Regions from separate parts of the Geobacillus sp. FSL K6-3411 genome, predicted to be linked through region 1. Evidence: predicted binding sites of a transcription regulator. Region 1 holds the regulator's gene; each other region holds the start of a gene.

Region 1 (6,759 bases):
TCAAGCGTCGGCGTGTTTACATGCGAGGCACCTCCACCACCATGGCCCGATACTGATTCATTGCTGCCGAGCAGCTGCAATACTTGTTGGCGCGCCTTGTTCAAGCTCACCCCTAAGTTGTTTAACACGCGGGCGGCCACTCCTTCGCCCTCGCGGATCAATCCAAGCAAAATATGTTCCGTGCCGACGTACGAATGACCGAGCTTCCGCGCTTCATCCATTGACAGCTCGATCACTTTCTTCGCCCGCGGTGTGTAGTGAATCGTATGTGATACCTCGTTCCCGCGGCCAATGAGCGATTCCACTTCTTTCTGAATTTTATCTGGACCAAGGCCAAGCGCCATAAGCGCTTTAGCGGCGATTCCTTCTCCTTCGCGGATCAACCCGAGCAAAATGTGCTCTGTGCCAATATTGTTATGGCCAAGGCGAATGGCTTCTTCCTGTGCCAACGCCAATACCTTTTGCGCCCGTTCCGTAAATCTGCCGAACATCATCGTTCATCACCCTCCATCTTTCTTCGTTCTTCCATCTTTAAGCGTTCCCGAATTAATGCCGCCCGGCGGACATCCCGTTCCTCGGGGCGGAGTGCCCCACCAGCATATTGCTGTAAAAAACCTGGCTGCGTCAAAATCATTAGCTCATTTAAGATGTTGCGCGAGACGTTTTTGATATATCCTAAATCGATCCCTAAACGCACATCTGACAAACATTGCGCCGCTTCTTTCGACTCGATGACGCGGCAGTTAGCCAATATGCCGTATGAGCGGAACACCTTGTCTTCTAATTGTATGCCCAAAGTTTTCACTAATGCCTGACGGGCCGCTCTTTCTTGGGCAATCAGCTGTTGGACGATCGTATGCAAATCAGCGATAATGTCCTCCTCCGACTTTCCAAGCGTGAGCTGGTTAGAAATCTGGAAAATATTACCCAACGCCTCGCTTCCTTCCCCGTATGTCCCACGGACGACAAGCCCGAGCTGATTGATGGCAGGGATAATGCGGTTGATCTGTTGAGTCAATACGAGCGCCGGAAGATGCATCATCACAGACGCCCGAAGTCCTGTCCCAACATTTGTAGGGCAACTTGTTAAGTAACCAAGCCGCTCATCGAAAGCATAGTTGACATGTCCTTCAATCCAGTCGTCCAATTCGCTCGCCGCCTCAAGCGCCTCAGCAAGCTGCAGCCCTGGAAATAAGCATTGGATGCGGATATGATCCTCTTCATTGATCATAATGCTAATTTCCTCATTTTCTGAGAGCAGACAGGCACCAAATGGAGAGTCTTCCGCCAAATGTGGGCTAATTAAGTGCTTTTCTACTAATACCCGTTTTTCAATCGGTTGAAGCTCCGACATTTTCAACAGCTCAAAACGGCCTGCCCCCCCGTATGAACGGTAGGCAAACGTCCGCTCAAACAGAGCAACGATTTGCATTGCCTCCTCGCTGCTAAACAGCGTTGGAAAGCGGAAATCAACAATATTGCGAGCTAACCGGATGCGACTGCTCAAAACAATGTCCGAATCGGGTCCTTCTTGGCTCATCCAAGCGCTGACCGCCGTATTGAAAAACTTCTCAAACGACATACCGCTACATATCCCCCTCTCCGCGTTGGCGAAGTTCATCCTCTAAAGAGCGGATTTGGTCGCGCACTTCGGCTGCCCGTTCAAATTCCTCACGGGCGACTAGCTCTTGGAGCTTTTGCTTCAGCACAGCAAGTTGCTTGCGTAAATGGAGAACGCCGCCTTTCCGCTTCGGAATTTTCCCTGAATGGGCGTTATTTCCGCTATGAAGCCGTTTCAAAATCGGCGGCAAGTAGCGGGCAAACGTCCGGTAACAGTCAGCGCAGCCGAATCGTCCGATTTGCGTGAACTGATGATACGTCATTTTGCATGTCTCACATTGAAGCAAATCGGGATTTGGAAACGCATTGGCCGTCATCTCTTTCATTGGAGCTTGAAAATTGAGCAGTCCTGCTAACAAGTTATTGAGCGAAAAGTCATCATTACCGTAGAGCATAAACATGTGGCCATGCTCTTTGGAGCATTGTTCACAAAGATGGAATTCCGTTTTTTCACCGTTGACAATTTTCGTAAAGTGCATCGTTGCTGGTCGCTGCTTGCATTCTTGGCAAATCAACGCTTCCCCCTCCCCTACTTATACTTCAGCGACGTCAACATCGCCTTTAACATGCGCGCCCGCAATTCATCACGCTCAGGCAAGCCAATGTATAAGACAGAGCGATCCATCACGCTTAACATTATTTTCGCTTCCCGCTCCGAAATTACCTTTTCTTCAACAAGACGTTTTACTACATCTTCAGCATTCGATTGGCTAATGCGATGGCCAACGAGCTCAAGCAGTTGGTCAATAAGATGAGCCTCACTTTTCGTCTTCACTTTCATAATGCGGATATACCCGCCGCCACCGCGCTTACTCTCGACGATATACCCTCTCTCAAGAGTAAACCTCGTATTAATGACATAGTTAATTTGCGATGGGACACATTGAAATTTATTCGCAATCTCGCTCCGTTTAATTTCAACGATATCTTGGTCGCTCATATTGAGTACTTGCTTTAAATATTGCTCAATAATGTCGGAAATGTTTGGCACTCTACCTCCCACCTTCCTCACAATCAACCTGCTTAGCGATGAAACCAGCTGCCATCTTGTACTAGAAGACCTATAGGGAGAAACCGGCATCATCGCCTTCTTGTTGACTTTGACTATATTTGACCTTGTTTTTACTATATAATGTATTACGAAAAATTGCAAGAGTTACCGGAGAAGTCAAACTAACTATAGAATATCCGTTTTTTTGGCTGACGAAACATCAGGCAGCTGATAAACGAAAAAGCACGCCTTTTTTCCTAATGAAAAAGACGTGCTTTTTGTTTGGCCTAGCAGCGACCTACTCTTGCAGGGGCGCTGGCCCCAACTACCATCGGCGCTGGAGAGCTTAACTTCCGTGTTCGGGATGGGAACGGGTGTTTCCTCTCCGCTATCACCACTAGGCAATATGAAGTTGTGGGATCATTCCCTCAAAACTAGATAACCGTTTAGTGGGAAGAAGCCTCCGCTTTTCGTACTGTCTAGCTCCGGCCGCCACTTTTCTAGGTTAAGCCCTCGATCGATTAGTATCCGTCAGCTCCACGTGTCGCCACGCTTCCACCTCGGACCTATCGACCTCGTCATCTTCGAGGGATCTTACTCGCCTAACGCGATGGGAAATCTCATCTTGAGGGGGGCTTCACGCTTAGATGCTTTCAGCGCTTATCCCTTCCGCACATAGCTACCCAGCGGTGCCCCTGGCGGGACAACTGGTACACCAGCGGTGCGTCCATCCCGGTCCTCTCGTACTAAGGACAGCTCCTCTCAAATTTCCTACGCCCACGACGGATAGGGACCGAACTGTCTCACGACGTTCTGAACCCAGCTCGCGTACCGCTTTAATGGGCGAACAGCCCAACCCTTGGGACCGACTACAGCCCCAGGATGCGATGAGCCGACATCGAGGTGCCAAACCTCCCCGTCGATGTGGACTCTTGGGGGAGATCAGCCTGTTATCCCCGGGGTAGCTTTTATCCGTTGAGCGATGGCCCTTCCATGCGGAACCACCGGATCACTAAGCCCGACTTTCGTCCCTGCTCGACCTGTCCGTCTCGCAGTCAAGCTCCCTTGTGCCTTTGCACTCTCCGAATGATTTCCAACCATTCTGAGGGAACCTTTGGGCGCCTCCGTTACCTTTTGGGAGGCGACCGCCCCAGTCAAACTGCCCACCTGACACTGTCTCCCACCCCGATAAGGGGTGCGGGTTAGAATTTCAATACCGCCAGGGTGGTATCCCACCGACGCCTCCACCGAAGCTGGCGCTCCGGCTTCCCTGGCTCCCACCTATCCTGTACAAGCGATACCAAAATTCCATATCAGGCTGCAGTAAAGCTCCACGGGGTCTTTCCGTCCTGTCGCGGGTAACCTGCATCTTCACAGGTAGTATAATTTCACCGGGTCTCTCGTTGAGACAGTGCCCAAGTCGTTACACCTTTCGTGCGGGTCGGAACTTACCCGACAAGGAATTTCGCTACCTTAGGACCGTTATAGTTACGGCCGCCGTTTACTGGGGCTTCGGTTCGCACCTTCGCTTGCGCTAAGCGCTCCCCTTAACCTTCCAGCACCGGGCAGGTGTCAGCCCCTATACTTCGCCTTTCGGCTTCGCAGAGACCTGTGTTTTTGATAAACAGTCGCTTGGGCCTTTTCACTGCGGCTCTTCGGGGCTCATCACCCCAAAGAGCACCCCTTCTCCCGAAGTTACGGGGTCATTTTGCCGAGTTCCTTAACGAGAGTTCTCCCGCGCGCCTTAGGATTCTCTCCTCGCCTACCTGTGTCGGTTTGCGGTACGGGCACCTCTTCCCTCGCTAGAGGCTTTTCTTGGCAGTGTGGAATCAGGGACTTCCGGATCAAATCCGTCGCCATCACAGCTCAGCCTTTACGGCCAGCGGATTTGCCTACTGGCCAGCCTTACTGCTTGGACAGGCTCTTCCAGCCGCCTGCTCACCCTATCCTCCTGCGTCCCCCCATCGCTCAAACGGGAAGGAGGTGGTACAGGAATCTCAACCTGTTGTCCATCACCTACGCCTTTCGGCCTCGGCTTAGGTCCCGACTAACCCTGAGCGGACGAACCTTCCTCAGGAACCCTTAGGCTTTCGGCGCAGAGGATTCTCACCTCTGTTTTCGCTACTCATACCGGCATTCTCACTTCTAAGCGCTCCACCAGTCCTTCCGGTCTGGCTTCGATGCCCTTAGAACGCTCCCCTACCGATGACCAACGGTCATCCCGCAGCTTCGGCGGCACGTTTAGCCCCGGTACATTTTCGGCGCAGAGTCACTCGACCAGTGAGCTATTACGCACTCTTTAAATGGTGGCTGCTTCTAAGCCAACATCCTGGTTGTCTTCGCAACTCCACATCCTTTTCCACTGAACGTGCACTTGGGGGCCTTAGCTGGCGATCTGGGCTGTTTCCCTCTTGACCACGGATCTTATCACTCGTAGTCTGACTCCCAAGGATAAGTCATTGGCATTCGGAGTTTGACTGGGTTCGGTAACCCGATGAGGGCCCCTAGCCCAATCAGTGCTCTACCTCCAAGACTCTCACCTTGAGGCTAGCCCTAAAGCTATTTCGGGGAGAACCAGCTATCTCCAAGTTCGATTGGCATTTCACCCCTACCCACACCTCATCCCCGCACTTTTCAACGTACGTGGGTTCGGGCCTCCAGCCGGTGTTACCCGGCCTTCACCCTGGACATGGGTAGATCACCTGGTTTCGGGTCGACGACGACGTACTCAAACGCCCTATTCAGACTCGCTTTCGCTGCGGCTCCGCCTCTTCGGCTTAACCTCGCACGCCATCGTCACTCGCCGGTTCATTCTACAAAAGGCACGCCATCACCCATGAACGGGCTCTGACTACTTGTAGGCACACGGTTTCAGGTTCTCTTTCACTCCCCTTCCGGGGTGCTTTTCACCTTTCCCTCACGGTACTGGTTCACTATCGGTCACTAGGGAGTATTTAGCCTTGGGAGATGGTCCTCCCTGCTTCCGACGGGATTTCCCGTGTCCCGCCGTACTCAGGAGCCGCTCGGGAGGGAACGAAGTTTCGACTACAGGGCTGTCACCTTCTCTGGCCGGCCGTTCCAGACCGGTTCGTCTACCCCGTTCCTTTCTCACTCCCATCTGAGCGGTCCTACAACCCCAAGAGGCACGCCTCTTGGTTTGGGCTGTTCCCGTTTCGCTCGCCGCTACTCAGGGAATCGCATTTGCTTTCTTCTCCTCCGGGTACTAAGATGTTTCAGTTCCCCGGGTGTGCCCTCCATGCCCTATGGATTCAGGCATGGATCCTGCCCCATTACGGGCAGGGGGTTTCCCCATTCGGACATCTCCGGATCAACGCTTGCTTACAGCTCCCCGAAGCGTTTCGGCGTTTGCCCCGTCCTTCATCGGCTCCTAGTGCCAAGGCATCCACCGTGCGCCCTTTCTAGCTTAACCTACAGCGCGTTTCGGCTTCTTCCTTATTGTCTAGCTTCGGCGCCTAGCTCTCTTCCGCCAAATAACCTTCCCCCTTGGGGTGCAAGCACCCCTGCGGGTGAAGAACATTTGGCTTCGAGAACTGACCGCGGCACCTCAGCTTTTCCGGTTATCTAGTTTTCAAGGAACGATTTGAAGGAATTCTCATTCCTTCAAAACTGAACGAAACAAAAGCGCGATTTGTTAATGATTGGCCATTAACGGCCTCCGCTTTTCGTGATGTCTAGCTCCAGCGCCTGGCTCTCTTCTGCCAAATAACCTTCCCCCTCGGGGGTGCAAGCACCCCTACGGGTGAAGAACATTTGGCTTCGAGAGCCGACCGCGGCGCTTCCGCTTTTCGTCCTTAGAAAGGAGGTGATCCAGCCGCACCTTCCGGTACGGCTACCTTGTTACGACTTCACCCCAATCACTTGCCCCACCTTCGGCGGCTGGCTCCCGTAAGGGTTACCTCACCGACTTCGGGTGTTGCAAGCTCTCGTGGTGTGACGGGCGGTGTGTACAAGGCCCGGGAACGTATTCACCGCGGCATGCTGATCCGCGATTACTAGCGATTCCGGCTTCATGCAGGCGAGTTGCAGCCTGCAATCCGAACTGAGAGCGGCTTTTTGGGATTCGCTCCCCCTCGCGGGTTCGCAGCCCTTTGTACCGCCCATTGTAGCACGTGTGTAGCCCAGGTCAT
Region 2 (6,759 bases), 740 kb from region 1:
ATCGGCTCGTCATCAGAACGAAAAACAAAAATCGCAGGGATGCCGTCGCTATTCGCAAAGTATTGATCGATTTTCTTTTGCGCCACCATCGACTGTACATCTTCCGGCAGTGATTCAATGCTCGATACTTCATAATCTTTTACACTCGGCGCCGCAACGGCCAACACAACAGTGACAATAAACCATACGACTAGTGTCCACCACATCCCTTTTTTCGTCGTTACCCGGTCTGTCACCGTCTGCAGCCATCGATTCATTACTCATCCTCCATTTCGTTTGATCAACAAAAGTGACAAACTTGTCACTTTAAATACAACTTAATGATAATGGGAAAGTGACATAACTGTCAATTTCTATTCATGACCCCGTACATAATGATCTCCCTAATGCTTTCCACCCATTCAGCAAGAGAGATGCCGGGAAAATGAGGAACAGAGACTGACTGAAAAATATAACCAAGAATTACTTGGTTCGGAAGGTGCGGCTTTATTTTCCCTTCCTGTTTTCCCCGTTTGATTAAATGTTCTAGCTCTTCATACATTCTCTTGTGAAACTGGGCGAGACGCTGTTTATTTTCCTGCACTTTTGGATGGTTTTCTGGAATTCGTTTTCCAATCGAAATCATTTCATGAAGATCATTATGATATAAGATGAAATCGAGCAGAAAACGAAATTGCTCATCAAAGGTAGGATACACATGTATATGTTCTAATTTTATGAACACTTCTTCCATTTCATTTACCATATATGTAGTAATCAATTCCTCTTTGTTCTCAAAATATTTATAAATTGCACTCCGCGCCACTCCAAGCCGTTCAGCCAGCAAGCCAAACGTAAATCCTTCATATCCGTGTTCAAGGAGAAGTTGTTTCGTTTGGGCAAACAGCTCATTCAGCGAAATTTTTCGTTCCCGCGCCAACCAAGCACTCTCCTTTCTTTTTTCTTTTCATTATACCCTTGACGATCGGTGAAAGAAAAGAAAGGTGCCCCGAACACTATATCGGGACACCTTTTGGACCGCCGCACCATTTTTCGTTGCCGTCAAAAGAAACCATCTCTCCCGTCAGTGATATAGCCCCTTCGCCTAAAAACGTTTTTACGCGGACGGACGGATCACAAGCTGGCCGTTTTCGACATCGACCGTGACAGTGCTGTAATCTTTCACCCGCCCGGCGATCAACTCTTTGGCAAGCGGGGTTTCAATCTGCTTTTGCATAAACCGCTTCAAGGGGCGGGCGCCGTATACCGGATCAAAGCCGGCTTCGGCGATATGCTGTTTCGCTTCTTCCGTCAGCACGAGCTCAATATGCCGATCGGCCAAACGACGCGACAATTCGCGGGCAAACTTAGCGACGATGCCTTTGACCTCATTCGTTGACAGCGGCTTAAACAAGACGACATCATCGATCCGGTTTAAAAACTCGGGGCGGAAATGGGCGCGCAGTTGATCAAGCACCTGTTTCCGTGTCTCTTCTTCGATTTCGCCGTTGCGGCTTTCTAATAAGAGCGGCGAGCCGATGTTAGACGTCATAATGACGACCGTGTTTTTAAAATCGACGGTCCGTCCTTGCGAGTCAGTGAGCCGTCCATCATCCAACAGCTGCAGCAAAAGATTAAACACGTCCGGGTGCGCTTTTTCGATTTCATCAAGCAGCAAAACGGAATATGGCTTGCGCCGCACCGCCTCTGTCAGCTGGCCGCCTTCCTCGTAGCCGACATAACCAGGCGGCGCCCCGATCAGGCGGGAAACGGCATGCTTTTCCATATACTCGGACATGTCAAGACGAATTAGCTGCTCTTCACTGTCAAACAGCGCTTCGGCGAGCGTTTTGGCGAGCTCTGTTTTGCCGACACCGGTCGGGCCGAGAAAAAGAAACGAACCGATCGGGCGATTCGGGTCTTTAATGCCCGCTCGCGCCCGCAAGACGGCATCAGCGACAAGTTCGACCGCCTCGTCTTGGCCGATGACCCGCTCGTGCAGCAATTCATGGAGACGAAGCAGCTTCTCTCTTTCCCCTTCCACAAGGCGGGTGAGTGGAATGCCAGTCCAACGTGAAACAATTTCGGCGATTTCTTCTTCCGTCACTTCCTCGCGCAACAGCTTTCCTTCTCCTTGGCCGCTTGCTTCCTGCTCGAGCTGCTTCAGTTGTTTCTCAAGCTGCGGGATGCGTCCATGGCGCAATTCAGCCGCTTTGTTTAAATCGTAGTCGTTTTCTGCTTCTTCAAGCTCGCGCTTGGCCCGTTCGAGCTCCTCGCGCACGCGGCGGACACGATCGAGCGCCTCTTTTTCTTGTTGCCATTTTGCTTTCATGGCATTCGCTCTCTCGCGCAAGTTAGCAAGTTCATTTTGCAGCGCCTCAAGCCGTGTCCGACTTGCCTCATCTGTTTCTTTGCTTAAGGCAGCCTCTTCGATTTCAAGCTGCATGACGCGGCGCATCACCTCATCGAGCTCGGACGGCATCGATTCCATTTCCGTGCGGATCGTTGCGCACGCTTCATCGACCAAATCAATCGCTTTATCAGGCAAAAAGCGGTCGGAAATGTAACGGTCAGACAATACTGCGGCCGCGACGAGCGCACGGTCGTGAATTTTCACGCCATGGTGCACTTCGTACCGTTCTTTTAATCCACGCAAAATCGAAATCGTATCTTCAACGCTCGGCTCTTCGACGAGCACTTGCTGGAAACGGCGCTCGAGCGCTGGGTCTTTTTCAATATATTGTCGATATTCATCCAGCGTCGTTGCCCCGATGCAGCGCAGTTCGCCGCGGGCGAGCATCGGCTTCAACATATTGCCGGCGTCGATCGCCCCTTCTGCCTTACCGGCACCAACAATCGTATGTAGCTCATCAATAAACAAAATGATACGGCCATCGCTTTTTTTGATTTCGTTCAGTACCGCCTTCAGCCGCTCCTCAAATTCGCCGCGAAACTTCGCCCCGGCAACAAGCGCGCTCATATCAAGCGCGAAAATCGTTTTGTCTTTCAGCCCTTCCGGAACGTCTTTGCGGACGATGCGCTGGGCGAGCCCTTCAACAATGGCCGTTTTCCCAACGCCCGGTTCGCCGATCAGCACTGGATTGTTTTTCGTTTTCCGTGACAAAATGCGAATCACGCGACGAATTTCACTGTCACGGCCAATCACCGGGTCGATTTTTCCCGCCTTCACTTCGGCGACTAAATCGCGCCCATATTTTGTCAACGCCTCATACGTCGCTTCCGGATGCGGACTTGTCACGCGTTGATTCCCCCTTACTTTTGTCAATGCTGTCAACAGCGCTTCACGTGTCAACCCAAACGACGCCAGACGCCGGGCGATATGCTCGGCGCCGGACGGCAAAGCGAGCAGCACATGCTCGACCGACACGTATTCATCTTGCATTCGTTTCGCTTCGGCTTCTGCTTCGTCAAGCAGCCGCGCCAACGCCGGGGCAATGTATAGCTGCCCCTCCGTCCCGTGCACTTCCGGCTTATGACGAAGCTGTTCGTTTAGAAAACCGACTACCTTGTTCCGATCGGCACCGGAAAGCTCCAGCAGCCGCGGCGCCAAGCCACCTTCTTGTTCAAGCAGCGCGCTCAGAAGATGCTCAACATCAAGCTGTTGATGATGGCGTTCTTTGGCGAGCGACTGCGCCGCCATGAGCGCTTCTTGCAGTTTTTCTGTCAAACGGCTTGCGTCCATGCCGTTCCCTCCATTTGACCTTCTTTGACTATAAATCATTATAGCGGATTGCACGGCGCACGGCAAATCAAAAGCCACTCCAAAACGGAATGGCTTTTTTCGCACATTAAGGTTTGCGCAAATATGTCCAATGCCGGTTATGATTCGACGTTTCCGGGAACGTATCGCCGGCTTTTAGTTTCAGCTTTTTCGGATTTTTTACATTGTCACCTGTTTCGCCGATTTCAATGTAAACACCGTTGTTCGGAGCTTTATCCCCAGGTTTAAAATGGCGCGGTTGGCCCATTTGTTTCATCCCCCTTGCTTCGATTGCATTTGTTATCATTCCCCGTTTCGCCGCGATTCATAAGAAGGAAAATGATGACTTGTTAGACAGGAGACAGCAAGCACAGTGGGTTGCTTTGCCTGTAATCGTTCCATTACCTCCGAAAATCATCAGTTGCGCCGCCCCGAGTAAAAAAGATGTCCCACCACACTTGGCAGGACACCGTTCTTTCCATTATAAAACCGACACTAAAATCGCTTTTTGTGCATGAAGACGATTGCCGGCCTGCTCAAAGACCATCGAATTCGGACCATCCATGACACCGGCCGTCACTTCCTCGCCGCGATGGGCTGGTAAGCAATGCAAAAATATATAGTCCGGTTTCGCTGCTTTAACGAGCGCTTCATTTACTTGATATGGCTGAAATACTTGCAGCCGCTCATCACTCTCACTCTCCTGTCCCATGCTCGTCCAGACGTCCGTATAAATCGCATCCGCTCCCGCCACCGCCTCGAGCGGGTCGTGCGTCACTGTGACCGCCGCGCCTGTTTTTTCCCCGATTTGGCGCGCCGCTTCTACATAAGCTGCCTTCGGCTCATAACCCGGTGGACAAGCGATGGCCACATCCATGCCGACTTTCGCCGCAGCCGCCAAGAGTGCGTTGGCAACATTGTTGCCATCCCCGACATAAGCGAGCTTGATACCTTGGAACGTTTTCTTCACTTCATAAATCGTCAGCAAATCCGCCAGTGCCTGGCACGGATGATCGTCGTCCGTCAAGCCATTGATGACCGGAATCGATGCGTATTCGGCCAACTCTTCGACTTTTTGGTGGGCAAATGTCCGGATCATAATGACATCGACGTATTGCGACAGGACGCGAGCCGTATCGGCGATCGTTTCACCGCGACCGAGCTGCAAGTCGTTGCTGTTTAAATAAAGCGCACTGCCGCCAAGTTGAATCATGCCGACTTCAAACGATACGCGCGTGCGCGTCGATGGTTTTTCAAAAATCATCGCCATCGTTTTGCCGGCAAGCGGCGTATACGGCATGCCGGCTTTTTGCTTTGCTTTTAGGTCGCCTGCTAACGCCAGCAAGTCAAAAATCTCTTCTGTAGAAAAATCAAGAAGCGTTAAAAAGTCTCTCCCTTTTAATGACATCACTGTATTCATGCGATCACCGCCTGTTCTGCCTGTTTTTTCTTTTTAATCCAACCGCTGATCGGCTGTACATCGAGCTGACCTACAGTGAGCGCCTGTAAAAAGAGATCGAGCGTTTCACGCTCCGTGAAGACGAGTAATTGTTGGGACAACGCAGCCATCCGTTTCGGCGCCTCGCCTTCCTCCTTGCGCAAGTCGATCACTGCCAGCGCTCCGTCGCGTTTCACCCAGTCGGCAAATGAAACATCCGTAACGATATTCAGCTGTTTCGTTTCAATCTCCGCCGCCAGCTCCGCGTCGATGTCGCCGATAACATATAGCTCATTCGCATTCGCTTTCTTTTGCAAATAGGCATAAAACGCCTTGTACGCTGCTTCTTCTTTCGTCATGGCAATGCTGATGCCTTCTCCGGTTGACTTCATCTCCGGCCCAACCGTTGGGTCAACTCCTGGCAGCTTGTAAGTTGAAAAGACCGGATATTTCAAGACGACGTATGGCATAACCGTCAATCCGCTCATTTTTCCGCCTGGAATGTCGACAAGTGATTTCCCAAGCAATAACTTTGTCGCAATTTGCGCAAGCGGCACGCCAGTCGTTTTACTGACGATCGGCACTGTCCGGCTGGCGCGTGGATTCACTTCAAGCACATATACGTTTCCGTCAGCAATAACGTATTGAATATTCATGATTCCTTTAAAACCAAGCTTTTTGGCGATCCGCCTCGCATAGTCGACGATGTTGGCTCTTTCTTCCTCGGTGAGCGTCTGCGCCGGCAGCCAAGCGTAGCTGTCACCGGAATGAACGCCGGCTTTTTCGACATGTTCGATAATCGTCGGAAGCAAAATGTCCGTCCCGTCTGTCACGATATCCGCTTCCGCCTCTTTTCCGTCCAAATACGCATCGATCAAAATCGGGTATGTCAACTCACCTTGTTCGATCAATGCAGCGAGCTGCGCCTCGCTCCGGATGATAAACATGCCGCGGCCGCCGATCACATAAGATGGACGAAGCAGCACCGGGTAACCGATCTCCGCCGCCTTGGCTACGAGCTCTTCAGCATCGTTCGCCATCAGACCGGGCACATGCGGAATGTCGAGCTCTTCAAGCAGCTGGTAAAAGCGGTCGCGATCTTCAAGCTGATCGATGATATCGTAGGTGACACCAAGCAGCCGTACCCCTGCTTCTTCGAGTCCTTTCACTAAATTGATCGCCGTCTGACCGCCGAATTGAACGATCACATGTTGGATTTGTTCCGCTTCAATGACATCGAGGACACTCTCTAATGTCAACGGCTCAAAATACAAGCGGTCAGCAATGGCAAAGTCGGTCGACACCGTTTCCGGGTTGTTGTTGATCATGATCGTCTCATAGCCTTCCTTTTGCAAAGCGAACACGCTATGGACGGAGCTGTAATCGAACTCAATCCCTTGGCCAATACGAATCGGCCCCGCGCCGATGATCAGCACTTTTTCTTTGCCACTTGCTTGTTTTCGCTCATCTTCGCCGAAATACGCGGAATAATAATAATCCGTTTCCGAATGGAACTCGGCTGCGCACGTATCGACCATTTTGTATGACGGCACGATGCCAAGTTCTTTCCGCTTGTTGCGCACCTCAAGCTCGGTTACGCTCCACGTTTCGGCCAAAAAAG
Region 3 (6,759 bases), 910 kb from region 1:
TATGGATAACCAAGCGACTGAAGCCGCCCTAAATGAATAAGCAGTCCGCAGACGGCGAAGGCGATTCCGATCCCTCCCCAACATGCGGCAAACAAAATAAACGGGAATCGGATAAACCGAATCGAATTTGACATTTTAAAAATTGGCGTCGTAAACGAGGCGAGCGCCGCTAAAGCGACGACAATGAGCAAAATCGTGCTCGCCAGCCCGGCATCCACCGTCGCCTGCCCGATAACAATCCCGCCGACGATACCGAGCGTCTGTGCGACTTTCGTCGGCAGACGCGCCCCTGCCTCGCGCAGCAGCTCAATCGTAATCTCCAAAAACAATACTTCAAGCACTGGCGGAAACGGAACGTTCGAGCGCGAATAAATGATCGGACCAAGCAAGTCTTCCGGAATCATTTCATAATGGTACGTCAATACCGCGATATAAACCGGTGATGCCAAGATGGAAAACATAACACCGAAAAAGCGGATAAGCCGGAAAAATGAGCCGAGCACCCACGGCAAAGAATAGTCTTCCGGCGAAGTAAAGAAATCAAAAAACGTGGACGGGCCGATGATCGCATACGGTGAACCGTCGCAAAACACCGCGACTTGTCCTGATACGAGCGCATAAACAGCTCGGTCGATTCGCTCGGTGGAGAGGAAGAGCGGAAATGGCGTCTTTGAATTATCGGCGATGATCTGATCGATGATCGCATTATCAAACACAACGTCAAAATCAATGGCTTCAATTCGCTGTGTCATCGTTCGGATCGTTTCCGGGTTCGCCACGCCGTCAATATAGGCAATCACAACTTTCGTTTTTGACACCGAGCCGATCATCATTTCACGAAACACAAGATTCGGCGTTACGATTTGTCGGCGGAGAAGATGCAAGTTCGTGCCGATATTTTCGACAAACCCGACTTTCGGTCCGACGACGCTAAATTCGTTTTCCGTATCGTTGTTTTCCCGCAGCCCTAGATTTTCGTTCGCCGCACTGATGAGCGCCGCCTTGCCCGGCTGTTCTCGAAAGCTGACGACAACAAACCCTTTCAGTACTTTTTCCTCGATCGCCGCCGGATCCTCGCTCACTTCAATGCGTTGAATCGGAACGATTTGCTGTAAATCTTCCAACTGAACATCCGGACGGCGAGAAAGATCATTTTGCAGATGACAAAGAATATTTTCCTGCAGCACTTTCGGGTCTACGAGCGAATCAAAATAGTAAACCGATAGCTCCTTGCGTCCAACCACAAACGACACTTCGACAAAATCACTGGATCGCCGGAGCTTTTCCCATAATTGCGGCATTGTTAGCTGTGACGGATGCTTTTTCTTTTTGAAAAATGATAAAAAGCTCACGGCTATCCCCTCGCCTTTCCGTTTACGGCATAGTCTTCCAATGTGAGAACATTTTTATGCATTCCTCACATTCCTCATTGATTAGACAGAATATTCTAAAAGGGGAATCCACAAACGAGTGAGCTGGCGAAACGACGACGGGCGAGACAGGCATTGAAAAAAGTGATGGAAACAGCGGAAACACTGCGGCGTCGCGCGATTTGGAAACGATGATCGCCCGCTTTCGCCCATGACGTTGCGTTGATGAGAGATTTTCCAATCAACACGCCAATCTCTTTTTTCAAAAAGAGCGTTGCTAAAAAATTGAGGCCCTTTCACCTCCCCCCCTGAAACAGGGAATCGCCGGAGACGAAAGGGCTTATTTATTGACGCGGCAGCTGCCGTCGCCAAAGAAGCCATAACAAGACGAGACTGATATAGCCAAATAGCGGATAAATAAACGACAGCAGCTCCCCGTAGCGAAACGGACTCACAGCCATAAATAGTGAGACAAGCAATACGGCAAGCCATTTTCCGCGGAGCGGCACCCAAATGCGCACTTGCCGTTCAAGTCCGAATAGACCGCCAATAATCGATGTAAAAATTTCTCCGTAAATGACAAAAACATAAAACCAATACAAAACGGCAAAAAACGTATGGACGACCTCTGCCATTGGAATATCATACCCGTTCTTGTGCGGAAACGACAACAGCACCGTATGATTCAGCAGCAACAAAACGGTCAGCACGATCCCGCCTAAAAGCGCCCCCCTCTTTACCGCCCGTTCGTTTGTTGCCTCACAGGCGACAGGGACGAGTACGGCTTGAGCCATTGCCAAATTAAACGCCGCATACGAAAACGGCGACAATACCGCCTTCAAAGAATAGTCCGCCGCTACCATGTCCGGGCGGCACAGCTCCCCGGCCATCACCGTCTTAATGAAGACGACCACACTGAACAACATGATCATCGGCACCACAAACACATTGATGCCAAATAGGCCTTTGCGGTCAAATAACATAATGACAAACGCCAAAACGAGGGTCAGCGCAACACCTGTCTGCCGCGCCCAGCCAAGCTGTTCTTCAAACACCGCCCCCGCTCCGGCGATCATCACCGCCGTCACCCCAGCGAGCATGACCGTCATGACAAGCGTCACGAACGGACTTACCATCCTCCCGAATAAATACCGGTTCAGTTCATCGTACGATGACGCCCCGATACGGCGTGCCATCACCATCAGGCGCATGCCGCCCCATGTAAACAAGAGGCCACTCACGGCTACACCGACTGTCCCTACTGCTCCGTACTGGGTGAAAAATTCGATAATTTCCCGGCCGGTCGCAAACCCCGCACCAATGACCGTACCGATATAGACAGCGGCGATTTGCCAAGCCTCCAACCATTCCTTCCCATGCATTGTCTGCCCTCTCCTTCTCTCTTGTCCGCTGTTTATTGCTATATATATGTCTAACGTGGACAAGAAAGACGAAAGGGAAGAAAAAAGGATGCCTTTCTTTGGCATCCTTCATCAGTTGACGGTCACTTGTTTCACTTGATGTTCATGCAGTGCGCTTGCTTCGACGTGCACTTTTACCGAGTACGTCCCTTTGTTCGCAAACGTGGCCACTGCCTCATATTCGCCATTTCCTTTTTCGCTCGCATCGATAAATTCGTGCTTATTCTCCGCCTGCCAAATTTCAAAACGAACGGTGGCGTTCGTGAGCGCCTTTCCATCTTTCGTGATCCGAACCCCTAACGTCACCGGCTTTCCAGCTTCGAACGAATGGGAAGATAATGACATGGAAACATCACTGCCGTGATGATGGCCTTCTTCCTTATTTGCTTGATCATCAGAGCTTGACCCTGCAGCTGAGGCCTGTTCCGGATTCCCAACCACGATATCTTGTTTCGGCATATTATGCATGTCACGAGCTGTCACATGGGCAACAACAGAATACGTTCCCGCTTCCGTGAACGTTTTCGTCACCGAATAACGCCCATTGCCATCATGCTTCGCTTCCAGCATTTCCCGATCGCCATTCCCATGTTTCCATACTTCAAATTTCACTTCGCTTGCATCCTCGACTTTTTCGCCGCCATATGTCACCACACAGGCGAGCTTCGTCGGCTTGTTCACATCGATGTGATCCGGCACATCCATTTTCACTTCAAGCATCGCCGGCGTTTCCGCTTGTTCGTTGTTGTTCGAGCAAGCTGCGATGATGATAGCGGTAAGCACCGCGACCATCACGAAAAACAGACGTCTTCTCATTCTCATCCTTCTCCTTCTTTCATAGCTTTATAAATAGTATAAACAGGTCTCCCCATCTCCCCCGCTGCAAGCGCCAGCCACAAGCACCTTCTACTTTTTTCTGTTTTTCACTTTATCATAGTTTTATCGCACCTACATTAGTATTCACCATTTTTTCAAAAACATTTCATCATGATAACAATTTTTTTGTAAAAAATACTTGAAAGTCAAAAAAGGTCAAAGTATAATAAAATCAGAAAGTCAAAGAAAGTCAAAGTCAAACCGTAAAAAAGGAGGTATGCCTTATGCGTTGTCAAGCATGCCAACAACGGGAAGCAACAGTGTTTGTCAACTTACAATGGAACGGTGAGAAAAAACAACTTCATCTTTGCCATACATGCTATGAAAAGCAAAAACAACAATTGTCGATTCCGATAAACTTCGGCTTTTCGCCGTTTTCATTCGATGACTGGTTCACCGACCACTTTGCGACGGCCAACGCTCAAGCAGTCGGACCAGAAACAGCAGCCAAACGTCCGCAGCGCCACGGCGGTGGATTTTTGGATCAATTCGGCCGCAACTTGACACAAATGGCTAAGGCGGGCTTGATTGACCCAGTCATCGGCCGCGACAAAGAAATCGCACGTGTCATTGAAATTTTAAACCGCCGCAACAAAAACAACCCGGTTTTGATCGGAGAGCCGGGCGTCGGAAAAACAGCCATCGTCGAAGGGCTTGCTCTGAAGATTGGCGAAGGGCAAGTGCCAGAAAAACTGTTGAACAAAGAAGTGTACTTGCTTGATGTTGCATCGCTCGTCGCCAACACCGGCATCCGCGGTCAATTTGAAGAGCGGATGAAACGGCTCATCACCGAACTGCAAGAGCGGAAAAACATCATCTTGTTCATCGACGAAATTCATCTGCTCGTCGGTGCCGGCGCTGCCGAAGGGTCGATGGACGCCGGCAACATTTTGAAGCCGGCGCTCGCCCGTGGTGAGCTGCAAGTCGTCGGGGCGACAACATTGAAAGAATACCGGCAAATTGAAAAAGACGCCGCCCTTGAGCGCCGTTTCCAACCGGTCATCGTCCACGAGCCGACCGTTGACGAAGCAATTGCCATCTTAAGAGGCATCCAGCCAAAATACGAACAATTCCATCATGTCCGCTATACGGATGAAGCGATCGAAGCGTGCGTCAAACTTGCGCACCGCTATATCCAAGACCGCTTCCTCCCGGATAAGGCGATCGATTTGCTTGATGAAGCCGGCTCGAAAGCGAACTTGCGTCTCGGACCGACCGATGAGAAACAATTGCAAGAGCGGTTGATGCAAATCGCGAAAGAAAAGGATCAAGCAGCTAAAGAAGAAAACTATGAACTGGCGGCAAAACTGCGCGATGAAGAGCTGAAGCTTGAGAAACAACTCGAACAAGGCGTCACCCAAGAGCACCCTGTTGTGGATGTCGCCGACATCGAGCGGATCATCGCTGACAAAACAGGCATCCCGGTCGGCAAGCTGCAAGCTGATGAAAAAGAAAAAATGAAACATCTTGAAGACAATTTGGCGAAAAAAGTGATCGGCCAAGCAGAAGCAGTGAAAAAAGTCGCCAAAGCGATTCGTCGCAGCCGCGCCGGCTTGAAAGCGAAACACCGCCCAGTCGGTTCGTTCTTGTTCGTCGGTCCGACCGGCGTCGGGAAAACGGAGCTTGCCAAAACGCTCGCCGAGGAGCTGTTCGGCACAAAAGATAGCATGATACGCCTTGATATGAGTGAATACATGGAAAAACATTCGGTCTCAAAACTGATCGGCTCGCCGCCAGGCTATGTCGGCTTTGAAGAAGCCGGCCAGCTGACGGAGAAAGTGCGCCGCAATCCATACAGCATCATCTTGCTTGACGAGATTGAAAAAGCGCACCCGGATGTTCAGCACATCTTCCTGCAAATTTTAGAAGACGGCCGCTTGACCGACAGTCAAGGCCGCACCGTCAGCTTCAAAGACACAGTCATCATCGCAACAAGCAACGCTGGTGTAACCGACAAAAAAATCACCGTCGGCTTTGAAAAACAAAGCGGTGGCGCTTCAAGCATTCTCGACTCTCTGAGCGCCTACTTCAAGCCGGAATTCTTAAACCGCTTCGACGCCATTATCGAGTTCAAGCCGCTTGAAAAAGCGCATTTGCTTCAAATTGTCGACTTGATGCTCGATGACGTCAAAACAGCGATGCGCGAACAAGGCATCGAACTCAAAGTGACCGAAGCGGCGAAAGAAAAACTGGCCGAACTCGGCTATCATCCAGCCTTCGGCGCCCGTCCGCTCCGCCGCGTCATTCAAGAACATGTCGAAGACAACATCGCTGACTGCCTGCTTGACGCGAACCAACCGGTGCACACGATCCGCGTCGACGTCAACGACGGCGCCATTGTAGCGCAAATCGCATCATAACCATCTTGTGAACACCGTCTCACCTCGTTTTCAAGGTGAGACGGTTTTTTGCACATTACATCTATAAAAATTGTAGTCAACTACCTCTTCTTCACTCCTAAAAGGTTTTGAATTGAGGGATTGTGTACCCAACCTTCATACGCTCCGCCACAGCATAACCGTGATGCGTTCGTTTTGCTTAAAAATATCGAATGCTCTCTCGTTCCATCAGCAAATAGTCAGTCGGATTCCGTAACATCGCCGTCCATGACTCCCCACCGTTGAACTTTAAGCCATTATTAAATGATTTCAAACCGTTTTTAGAAGTCCTCCTCCACTATGTGGAAGAACAAGGCTAAGCCGGCTTCTCATGCGGAAGCCGGCTGTCTAGCGCCGCAGACCGTTCATCAACACGCGGATCGTCCGTTCCATCTCGGCCTCATCGTCCCAATGATGCTCCGGCAAAAAAAGAAAACGGGTAGCTAAAAAACCGGCAAACGATGTGATCGTCAAACGGATGACAGAATCAACAGGGAGCTCGGCCAACTCCCCTTTTTCTTGAAAATGGCGGACAATGCGGGCAAATTTCGGATACACATGCTCTGTAAACACGTGTCGAAAGCATTGTTTAATTTCAGAATGAAACGCTACTTCCTGCCAAAGTATACGAATCGCCGGCAAATATTTTTTCACAAAAGCGTAGCGATTCGATAACAACGTACGCAAAAACTGTTCGTACGTCTCATATTCGTT

The links. The regulator CtsR, encoded in region 1, represses protease genes until heat stress. The targets are predictions, from matches to a motif close to ATGGTCAATAAAGGTCAAACA.
Region 2: clpB (ATP-dependent chaperone ClpB) is a predicted target of CtsR. The motif match lies at 3,694-3,714, and genes of this name have one in related genera.
Region 3: NSQ22_RS05090 (ATP-dependent Clp protease ATP-binding subunit) is a predicted target of CtsR. The motif match lies at 3,810-3,830, and genes of this name have one in related genera.

What each region holds. Positions count from the first base shown of each region.
Region 1 is NZ_CP150187.1:89,621-96,379, reverse strand. It holds gene clpC (ATP-dependent protease ATP-binding subunit ClpC) at 1-494, opposite strand, end outside; gene NSQ22_RS00520 (protein arginine kinase) at 491-1,582, opposite strand; gene NSQ22_RS00515 (UvrB/UvrC motif-containing protein) at 1,587-2,135, opposite strand; gene ctsR (transcriptional regulator CtsR) at 2,150-2,611, opposite strand; rRNA gene rrf (5S ribosomal RNA) at 2,897-3,013, opposite strand; rRNA gene NSQ22_RS00500 (23S ribosomal RNA) at 3,113-6,041, opposite strand; rRNA gene NSQ22_RS00495 (16S ribosomal RNA) at 6,428-6,759, opposite strand, start outside.
Region 2 is NZ_CP150187.1:830,986-837,744, reverse strand. It holds gene NSQ22_RS04230 (MMPL family transporter) at 1-257, opposite strand, end outside; gene NSQ22_RS04225 (TetR/AcrR family transcriptional regulator) at 347-919, opposite strand; gene clpB (ATP-dependent chaperone ClpB) at 1,097-3,682, opposite strand; gene NSQ22_RS04215 (YjzC family protein) at 3,789-3,968, opposite strand; gene argF (ornithine carbamoyltransferase) at 4,182-5,120, opposite strand; gene NSQ22_RS04205 (carbamoyl phosphate synthase large subunit) at 5,117-6,759, opposite strand, start outside.
Region 3 is NZ_CP150187.1:999,007-1,005,765, reverse strand. It holds gene NSQ22_RS05110 (spore germination protein) at 1-1,352, opposite strand, end outside; gene NSQ22_RS05105 (hypothetical protein) at 1,448-1,636, opposite strand; gene NSQ22_RS05100 (membrane protein) at 1,715-2,752, opposite strand; gene NSQ22_RS05095 (FixH family protein) at 2,864-3,607, opposite strand; gene NSQ22_RS05090 (ATP-dependent Clp protease ATP-binding subunit) at 3,892-6,027, shown strand; gene NSQ22_RS05085 (TetR/AcrR family transcriptional regulator) at 6,394-6,759, opposite strand, start outside.